3 regions of the Nonomuraea sp. CA-141351 genome follow, and region 1 is predicted to be linked to each of the others. Evidence: riboswitches for the same ligand, from Rfam matches in the RefSeq annotation. Region 1 holds a riboswitch; each other region holds the start of a gene.
What was found. Region 1 has a riboswitch for thiamine pyrophosphate ahead of ACQPWU_RS00345 (purine-cytosine permease family protein). Riboswitches for the same ligand answer to the same signal wherever they lie in the genome.
Positions count from the first base shown of each region.

Region 2: another riboswitch for thiamine pyrophosphate. It lies ahead of tenA (thiaminase II); the one in region 1 lies ahead of ACQPWU_RS00345 (purine-cytosine permease family protein).
Region 3: another riboswitch for thiamine pyrophosphate. It lies ahead of thiO (glycine oxidase ThiO); the one in region 1 lies ahead of ACQPWU_RS00345 (purine-cytosine permease family protein).

Region 1 is NZ_CP191982.1:69,636-72,900, forward strand. It holds gene ACQPWU_RS00340 (methylated-DNA--[protein]-cysteine S-methyltransferase) at 20-592, shown strand; gene ACQPWU_RS00345 (purine-cytosine permease family protein) at 558-1,889, opposite strand; TPP riboswitch at 1,880-1,993, opposite strand; gene ACQPWU_RS00350 (rhodanese-like domain-containing protein) at 2,068-2,391, opposite strand; gene ACQPWU_RS00355 (winged helix-turn-helix transcriptional regulator) at 2,388-2,822, opposite strand; gene ACQPWU_RS00360 (MFS transporter) at 2,899-3,265, shown strand, end outside.
Region 2 is NZ_CP191982.1:7,077,919-7,081,183, forward strand. It holds gene ACQPWU_RS33440 (BTAD domain-containing putative transcriptional regulator) at 1-1,111, shown strand, start outside; gene tenA (thiaminase II) at 1,122-1,805, opposite strand; TPP riboswitch at 1,797-1,891, opposite strand; gene ACQPWU_RS33450 (ABC transporter substrate-binding protein) at 2,038-3,090, shown strand; gene ACQPWU_RS33455 (ABC transporter permease) at 3,087-3,265, shown strand, end outside.
Region 3 is NZ_CP191982.1:4,016,126-4,019,390, forward strand. It holds gene ACQPWU_RS19070 (thiazole synthase) at 1-309, opposite strand, end outside; gene thiS (sulfur carrier protein ThiS) at 302-502, opposite strand; gene thiO (glycine oxidase ThiO) at 499-1,629, opposite strand; TPP riboswitch at 1,619-1,735, opposite strand; gene ACQPWU_RS19085 (NAD(P)/FAD-dependent oxidoreductase) at 1,795-2,958, shown strand; gene ACQPWU_RS19090 (Rv2175c family DNA-binding protein) at 2,989-3,265, shown strand, end outside.

The sequences.
Region 1 (3,265 bases):
GGGTGGGAGGGTGGGTGCCATGTCGAGTGGTGATCTCGATGCCTTGTTGCGCGTGACCTCCAACACCTATCGAGGTGAGACACCACCTGACATCGCCTTCGGCACCTATGACGGCGCCGTCGGCAGGCTGGTCCTCGCGGTGACGGGCAAGGGCATCGTGGCGTGCAGCTTCGAGCCTGAGAACAATGTGTTCGAGCTGATCACGAGGCATGTGGGCACGTTCATCGGGCCGGACGCGCGCCGGCTCGACCCGGTGCGAAGGGAGCTGGACGCGTACTTCTCGGGCCGCCTGCGCGCGTTCGCCACGCCGGTGAACCTGACGCTGGCCACGTCGTTCGCCCGAACGGTGCTGCAGAAGACGATGGCGGTCCCGTACGGCACGACGACGACGCTGGAGGCGATCGGCGCGAGCATCGGCAGGCCGCGCGCGCTGCGGGCGATCAGCAACGCGCTGGCCTCCAACCCCGTCTGCGTGATCGTGCCGTGCCACCGGGTGGTGCGCGAGGACGGCGGGCTCGGCGACTACGCGGGCGGACCCGCGGCCAAGCAGCACCTGCTCAACGTCGAGAAGCGCGCCCCAGCGAGCCGATGAGCAGCGTCACCAGCGCGGCCACGATGGCCGCGCCGAGCGCGCCGTTCATCCACGGCTGCCGGGTGAAGCCGATGACCTCGCGGACCGACTGCCAGATGGCGTCCCACTGCGGGACCGTGGGCGTGGAGGTCGTCAGCCAGTACGCCACGAAGCCGAGCGCCCACGGCACCAGCCTCGACCAGCGCGAGGGCGCGTTCTCCGCGGTGTTCCAGTCGCGCGAGCCGCCCAGCACGAAGTAGTCCACGGCCAGCACCGCGAACATCGGCACGAACACCGCCCCGATCACCCCCAGGAACGCCCCGTACGAGTTGACGTCCACGAACAGGGCGATCGCGACGGTCAGCACGCCGATGGCGGCGGAGAGAATGCGCCGGTCCACGCGCGGCATCAGGTTCTGCAGCGAGACCGTGGTGGAGTAGACGTTGGCGAACGACTGGTCGGTCTCGCGCAGCACGAGGATGGCGAAGAACAGCGCGCCCAACGGCACGGCGACGAACGGGCCGAACACCGACGTCCCATCGGCCTGCACCACGTCCGCCCCCGCCATGGCCACCGCGTACACGCCGAGCCCCAGGCAGGCCACCTGCGCCAGCGTGTAGCCGCCGACCACACCGGTGAACGCGGCCCTGCCCGACCTGGAGTGCCGGGCGAAGTCCGCCGCCATCGGCACCCACGACACCGACAGCGCGATCACGTAGTCCACGGCCGGGGCGAACGCCGTCCAGGACCCGCCGGTGTGCGCGGGGGCCCGGGTCAGGAAGAACCAGGCGAACCACACCAGCGACACGATCACGCCGATGGTGACGTACCGCCGCAGGATCCGTACCGACCCGAGCGGCCAGATCGTGAGGGCGGTGGTCAGCGCTCCCGCCACGATCACCCACACCTGGTACGGCACCGCCCCGAAGATCGCGCCGGCCGCCTTGGCGATGACCCACAGCTCGAACGCGCCCCAGCCAATCATCTGCACGATGTTCAGGACCGTGGGCACGTACGAGATCCTCGCCCCGAACAGCCCACGCAGCAGCACCATCGCGGGCTGCCCGGTCCGCGTGCCCGGGACGGCGGACAGGCCGACCATGGCCGTGCCGATCAGGCTGCCCACCACGACGGCCACCAGCGCGGCGGCCAGGCTGAGCGGTGCGTTGCCGAGCGGGTCGAGCAGGAGCAGCGCCCCGGAGAAGCCCAGGAGGCTGACCCCGAGGTTCGCCCAGAGCGCACCCTGATCGAGCACGCCAAGGGTCTTGGGCGGCCTGCCCTCGAGAGTCAGGGGAACTTCGTCGGCGACATGCGTCATCGCACACTCCCTACGCCGGCATTACCCGGACAGGTTCAGGCGGTCGGCAGCGGATCTCTTGCTGCCCTCTCAGCCCGGAACCCCGAGCTCCCGCGACGATCTGAAGTTAGCGCCCTCATCATGCCCTAGTGGCGGCAGAAACGCCACAGGGAGGCTTTACGCGCTCTTTTGGACCTTTTTATGCCACGAAGGGCGTTTGACCAGTCTCACTGACCATCGGGCGCCGCGCGTACTCCCACGACTGCATGCCGCCACCGACGTTGACCGCGTCGCGCCCGAGCTGGTTGAGCCAGGCCGCGACCTGCAGGGACCGGCCGCCGACCCGGCAGACGACGTAGACCGTCCGGTCACCGGGCACCTCGTCGACCCGCCCTTGGATCTGGGTCATGGGGATGTGGACTGCCTCCGGCGCGTGCCCGGCGACCCACTCTTCCTGCTCTCGGACGTCGAGCAGGTAGGCGTCGTCGGGAATGGCACTGGCTTCTATCTCAGGAACGGTCATGACTCCATCATCTCGCGCCGCGCGTCGTAGGCGGCACGGGCCGTGGCGATCTCCTGCTGGTGCTCCTCCGTCCACGTGACCAGCGCCTTGATGGTCTGGTGAAGGGTACGGCCGAGCGGTGTCAGCGCGTAGTCCACCCTGGGCGGCACGACGGGATGGACCGTGCGGCTGACCAGACCGTCGCGCTCGAGCTGGCGCAGGGTCACGCTGAGCATGCGCTGGCTGACGCCGTCGATCTCGCGGCGCAGCTGGGTGAAGCGCAGGGTCTGGCAGTCGAGCAGGGCGATCACGAGCAGCGACCACTTGTCCGCGACGCGGTCGAGTATCTGCCGGACCTCGCAGTCCTCACGCGTGTCCCACTGGCGTACGTCGTAGTCGTCTTCCACGGTGCTGTCGCAGTAACCGAGTGATTCCAAAGTGCCTTCTTCCATGACATTTCATGGTCGCCGATGATGTGTCCGGTTACAAGAGATAACCGACCTTCCTAGAAGTAACCGGGAGTTTGTCATGCCTGCTCGCTCTTGGGGCGTGCTGATCGTTCTGTGCGGAGCCATCTTTCTCGAGGGCATCGACGTGGCCATGCTCAACGTCGCCCTCCCGTCCATCAGGGCCGACCTGGGACTGTCCACCGGCGTGCTGAGCGGGGTCGTGAGCGCGTACGTGCTCGGCTACGGCGGCTTCATGCTGCTCGGCGGCCGGGCGGCGGACCTGCTGGGCCGGCGGCGGATGTTCCTGATCTGGCTGGGGGTGTTCCTGGCCTTCTCCGGGCTCGGCGGATTCGCTCATGAGGGGTGGGTGCTGCTGGTGGCCAGGTTCGTCACGGGAGTGGCCGCCGCGTTCATGACCCCCGCCGGGCTCTCCCTGCTCACCACGA
Region 2 (3,265 bases), 5.8 Mb from region 1:
GGAGAAGGCGGGCGGCCCGACCGTCGACGGGGCCGAGCGGCACGCGCTCATCAGGGTGCTCGGCGGCTGGCTGACCGCCGCCGAGCACGCCGCCACGCGGCTGCCGACCACCCTCTTCGGGCTGACGTCCGACGGGGCGCCCCGCTGGAGCCTGGAGCGGGAGACACTCGGCCGCCTGACCGCCGAGCCGCTGTCGTGGTTCGACGCCGAGCGGGAGTCCCTGGTGGAGGCGGTACGGCTGGCCGCCGACGCGGGCCTGGCGCAGTCCGCGTGGGGGCTGGCCGCGACCCTGGTCCCGTACTTCGATCTGCACTGCCGCCTGGAGGAGTGGCAGGTCACGCACCGCGTCGCCCTGGACAGCGCCCGCGCGGCCGGCGACCGCCACGGCGAGGCGGCCATGCTCCGCGGCCTGGCCCAGGTGTGCCTCTACCAGGACCGGTACGCCGAGGCCGGCGACATGTTCCGGCGGGCGCGAGCCATCTTCCACGAGCTGGGCGACACGCGGAGCGAGGCGATCTCGATCTGCGGGCTGGCGGCCGTCAACCAGTTCTCCGGCCGGCATCTCAGGGCGCTCGGGTCCTTCAGGCACGCGCTGGCCATGTTCCTGGCCATCGGGGACAGGAGCGGCGAGGCGTACGCGCGGCAGGCGATCGGGCGCGTCCACCTGTCGCTGCGTGACGTGCGCCAGGCCTCCAGGTGGCTCGGGGACGCACTGCGGCTGGCCGAGGAGCTGGGCGACGCCCACCGCGAGGGCTGCGTGTCGATGCAGCTCGGCCGCATGTACGACCTGGTCGCCGAGTCCGACAGGGCCATGCGGTTCCAGGGGCACGCGCTGGACATCTTCGAGTCGCTCGGGGATCGGCACTGCGGCGCGTACGCGATGCGGAACCTGGGCGGGCTCCAGGTGGCCAGGGGCGACCGGTCGGACGGCTCCGACCAGCTGGAGCGCTCGCTGGTGATCTTCCAGCAGCTCGGGGACCGGAGCGGCGAGGCCGACACCTACCAGACGCTGGGCGAGCTGTACCGGTCGGCCGGGCGCACGGCGCTGGCGCGCCACTACCTGCACCAGGCCCGCGAGCTGCGCAGGGAGCTCAGCGAGTCGTTCGCGTGACGGCGGGGTGTCAGGCCAGCCATCGCGCCGTGGGCCAGGTCTCGAGGCGCCAGGCGCTGTCCCAGAACATCCACTCGTACTCGGTGGCCCGGCAGAACGCCTCCTCCATCGCCTGGAGCGTCGCCGGGTCGGCGAGCTCGGCCAGCCGGTCCACGAGCGCCTTGGCCTGCTCCACCGAGGCCGCGAAGGACGGGTCGGAGTAGGTGGCGATCCAGGTCCGGTACGGGTGGCCGGGAGCGCCCGCCGTACGCTCGAGCAGCGCCGTACCGACGTCCTGGTACACCCAGAAGCACGGCAGCACGGCGGCGGCGAGCACGGGTAGCGGGGCGGCGAGCGCCGTCGCCTGCAGGTAGGACGAGTAGGCCAGGCAGGTCGGCGACGTGGCGATCCCCTCCGTCTGGCCGGCCGTCAGCCCGAACTCCTCGAGGTAACCGGCGTGCAGGCCGCGCTCGACGACCAGCGCCGTGTGCGCGCTCTGGGCGAAGAACGCGGCGTCGGCCGGGTCCGTGGCGCGGGCCGAGGCGGTCGCGAGCACCTTGGAGTACGCCACGAGGTAGCGCCCGTCCTGGACGAGGTAGAACGCGAAGCGGTCCCGGTCGAGGGTGCCGTCGCGGAGGGCGGTGTTGAACGGGTGGTTGTGGATCGCGTCGAGCAGCGTGGCCGTGCGCGTCCAGATCTTCTCGGAGAAAGTCAACGATGACGTCCCTTCGCTAGTGCGAACTAGATCAGGTTCGACGGGTGTGATCTCAGCCCGGCGCCCGGGCACCCCGCGTCGTGATCGACGTTAGCAGACTCGCTCCCCTCCCCACCTCCAGAGCACACCAGCAGAATACCCGATAAATCGGTAGGAAATGTTGCTTTTGCGGTCGGGGCGTGCCTATCGTGAGTGCGGGCTTGCTGCCGTCCCACGACAAGGACCATTCCGTATGCCTGTCTCCTCCCTGTTAAGACCGGCGCTCGCCGTACTCCTGCTCGCCGCGATGGCCGCGTGCGGTCAGAGCGGCGAGCGTGAACGGCCCGCGTCAACGCTCGCGGCGGACGCTCCGCTGCCGGCCTCCGTGCCCAAGGGCACCAAGTTGATCGTCGGAGACCCGCCGACCAAGGTGGCGCTCCAGCTCTCGGGCCAGATCGACAAGTTCTCGTTCGACATCGAGTGGGCCAACATCAGCGGCGGGCCACAGACGAGCGAGGCGTTCCGGGCGGACGCGCTGGACGTCGGCGCGGTCGCCGAGATCCCGCCCATCCACGCGACCTGGACCGGCCTGCCCGTCAAGATCGTGGCCTCCAAGTTCCGCAAGGACCCGCTCAACCACCCGACGTACGAGCTGGGCATCGCGCCGGGGGTGAGCGTGAAGACCCTCACCGACCTGCGCGGCAAGAAGATCGCATACAGCCCTGGCCAGGCGCAGGGCGCGCTGGTGCTCAAGGTGCTGAAGAAGGCCGGGCTCACCAAGGACGACGTCACCCTGGTCGAGCTGCCGAGCACCGGCGACGTCTACCCGAACGCGCTGGCCTCCAAGCAGGTGGACGTGGCCCCGATCGGCGGCGTCAACATCAAGCGGTACGCCGCCAAGTGGGGCAAGGACGGCGCCACCACCATCCGGCACGGTCTGCGTGACGACCCGGGCCACCTCTACGTGCGCACGGTCACCCTGCAGGACCCGGCCAAGGCCGCCGCGATCCGCGAGTACGTCGCCGCCTGGGCACGAGCCACGCGCTGGGTCTACGAGCATCCCAAGGAGTGGATCGAGGGCTACTACGTCAAGGACCAGGGCCTGTCCGCCGCCGACGGCCAGTACCTGGTCGACCTGGCGGGCGAGCCGGACATCCCGGGCGACTGGTCGGATGCCGTCGCCAGGCACCAGGAGACCATCGACATCCTGGCCAAGGAGACGGGGAACCCGCCGCTGAAGGCACAGGACCTGTACGACCTGCGCTTCCAGTCGGTGCAGGCGGACGCGCTGAAGGGCGGCGCATGATGACACTCGTCACCTCCCGGCCGGCCGCCGTCGCTCCCGCGCGGAACCGGCGCCGCCTGCGCCCCCGCCGCCCGATCAAGTTCGGCTTCCTGCTGGGCCCGTTCCTGCTGCTGGCGCTCTGGGCGGCCGCATCGGGCTCGGGCCTGCTCGACCCCCGGTTCCTGTCGGCGCCCTG
Region 3 (3,265 bases), 3.9 Mb from region 1:
CTCGTCGGCGATGACCTCCAGCTTGACCCAGTTCGTGCCGAGCGCCTCCCTGGCCAGCCGCGCCGTCAGCACGGCCTCGCCCGCGGTGAAGCAGCCCGCCGTGTTGGGCAGCACCTTGATGTCCCGCTTGCGCAGCACGTCGAGGACCGAGCCGCGGGAGCTCGGATCGAGCCGCCGCATGGCCACCGTGGTCAGCTCGGTGCCGGACGCGGCCAGCGCCTGGTCGAGCACTTCCAGCGAGGGCGCGCCGCCGGTCCCCATGATGAGCCGGGAAGCGAACTTCTCCCCGGCGATGATCAGATCATCCACCTTGCACCGCCGTCAGAACCTCCACCCGGTCACGGTCGCCGAGCGCCGTCGTCTCCCACGAGCTCCGCGTGACCACCTCGTCGTTCACGGCCACGGCCACTCCGGTGGTGGCCGAGGTCAATGTGCGTACGGCCTGCGCCACGGTCGTGCCGTCGGCCACCTCGTGCGCGGCCCCGTTGATCGTCACAATCATGAAATTTCCCGAAACCTTCCAGGCGCGCACAGCGCCGCCAGCTCGCCCTCTCGGCCCAGCAGGATGTCCGCCGTCAGCGGGGCCAGCAGCACGCCGCCCCGGTGGTGCCCGGTGGCCAGCGCGAGCCCCGGCGTGCCGCTCGGGCCGATGACCGGCAGGTTGTCCGGCGTGCCCGGCCTCAGCCCGGCCACCACGTCGGCCACCTCCAGCTCGGTGACGCCCGGCACCAGCTCCCTGGCGTCCCGCAGCAGCTCGTAGAGCCCGCCCGCCGTCACCCGGGTGTCGAACCCCATCTCCTCCTGGGTCGCCCCGACCACCAGCTCGCCGTCGCCCCGGGGGACGAGGTAGACCGGCGTGCCGTGCACGGTGCCGCGTACGCAGCGGGTGAGCAGCGGCTGCGGGGAACGCAACCGCATGATCTGCCCCTTGACCGGCCGCACCGGCACCTCCGCCAGCCTGGCGCTCCACGCCCCGGCCGCCAGGACGACCCGCTCCGCCCGCACCTCGGGCGGCCCTTCACCGGCGACCGCGCTCGCGCTGCCGGGGGGCTCGACGCGTACCCCTGTGACGCGGTCGCCGTCGCGCAGCAGCTCGCTGACGCGCGCCCGTACCAGCGGTACTTCGAGGCGGTCGAGAGCGGCGAGCAGCGCCGCCGTCACCCGGCGCGGGTCGACCCAGGCGTCGCCGGGGGCCAGCAGCCCGCCCCGCACGGAGGGGGCCAGCATGGGCTCCAGGCGGCGGCACTCGCGCCCGCTCAGCCGCTCGACGGGCAGCTCGAGCTTCTCCATGTACGCCGCCAGCTCGTCCAGAGCCGCCAGGTCGTCCGCCCCGAACGCCACGTCGAGCGTCCCGTCCGAACGCAGATCCAGGGCCTCGACACCCGCCAGGCCCGCGTCGGCGGCCAGCTCGGCGGCGAAGGCGGGCCAGCGGCGCAGCGACGCCACGCCCAGCCGCAGCAGCGGTAGCTCGGTGTAGGCGACCTCGCTCACCGGCGCCAGCATCCCCGCGGCCGCGTGCGAGGCACCCGAGGCCGGAGCGGGGTCCACCAGGGTGACCGGCCGCCCTTCGCGAGCCAGCCGCCAGGCCACGGAGAGCCCGACGACCCCGCCACCCACGATCACATCCATCCGCGCTCCCTTCGCCGGCATGATCCGGATCAGGTGTCTTGCGGTCGAAGGCCCGGTGAAGCCTTCCTCTCAGCCCGGTTACGGCCGGACTCCCGCGCGTCTTTTCGTCCCCAGCCTACGGCCTCGGCGCGACGGCCCGGCACCGCCCCCGTTAGGGTCATGAACGTGAATCATGTCGTGGTGGTAGGAGCCGGCCTGGCCGGGGTGCGCACCGTGGAAGCGCTGCGCGGGCGCGGATTCGACGGAAGGGTCACTCTGATCGGTGAGGAGCGCCATCGCCCCTACGACCGCCCGCCGCTGTCCAAGGCCGTGCTGTTCGGCGACGCCGACACCAGCTACGTCGGCACCGACCTGGCCGCGATCGACGTGGACTTCCGCCCCGGCGTCAGCGCCAAGTCGCTGCGCGCGGGCGTCGTGGAGACCACCGAGGGCGAGGTGCGCTACGACGGGCTGGTCATCGCCACCGGGGCCGAGCCGATCAGGCTGCCCGGCGACGGCCCGCAACACGTGCTGCGCACGATCGACGACGCCCACGAGCTCAGGGCCATGCTCGTCCCGGGCGCCCGCGTCGCGATCATCGGCGCGGGCTGGATCGGCGCCGAGGTGGCCACCGCCGCCCGCCGCGCCGGATGCGCGGTGACCGTGATCGAGGCGGGCGCGGCGCCGCTCGCGACCGCCGTCGGCGCCGAGATCGGGGCCCGCACCCAGCGCTGGTACGACGACATCGACCTGCGGCTCGGCACCATGGTCGACTCCGTGGACGAGGGCGGTGTGCGCCTGGTCGGCGGCGAGTTCGTGGACGCCCACGTGGTCGTCACGGGCATCGGTGTGCGCCCGGCCGTCGAATGGCTCACCGGTGCCGACATCGACCTCCACAACGGCGTGGTCGTGGACGAGCACCTGCGTGCCTCGCTCCCCAACACGGTCGCGGTCGGCGACTGCGCCGCCTGGTGGTCGCGCCGCTGGCAGACCAGGCTCAGGGTCGAGCACTGGGACACCGCGCTCAACGCCCCCGAGGTCGCCGCCGCGAGCCTGCTGGGCGAGGACGTGGCGTACGATCCCGTTCCGTACTTCTGGTCGGAGCAGTTCGGGCACATGGTGCAGTACGCCGGCCATCATCCGGCGGGGGAGCGGCTCGTCTACCGCGGCGACCCGGAGGGCAAGTGGTCGGCCGTCTGGCTCACGGCCGACGACGCGCTCGCCGCGGTGCTCGCCGTGGACCGGCCGCGAGACCTCGTGCAGGGACGCAGAATCATCGACGCGGGACACCGGCTCGACGCGGAACGCCTGGTAGATCCAGATGTCCCCCTACGGGATTGTGTTGTTTGAGCAAGCACGCCATGTGGTAGTTGTGGTTTCGTGACGCTTTCTGTTGCACAGATCGACCGGGAGACCGACCAGCTCGTAGCCGAGTGGCTCACTCTCCCCGAAGTGGCCTCGCGCCTGGACCTTTCGCTCGGGCGGGCCAAGCAACTCCTCAAGGACCACAAGCTGCTAGGCGTGCGCCGGGGCAGCGGCGGGCCGCAGGTGCCTGCGGTGTTCCTCGATGGAAAGGACGTGATGAAGGGCCTGCCCGGCACACTGACCGTGTTGCTGGACGCCGGCTACGACGATGTCGAGTCGCTGCGCTGGCTCT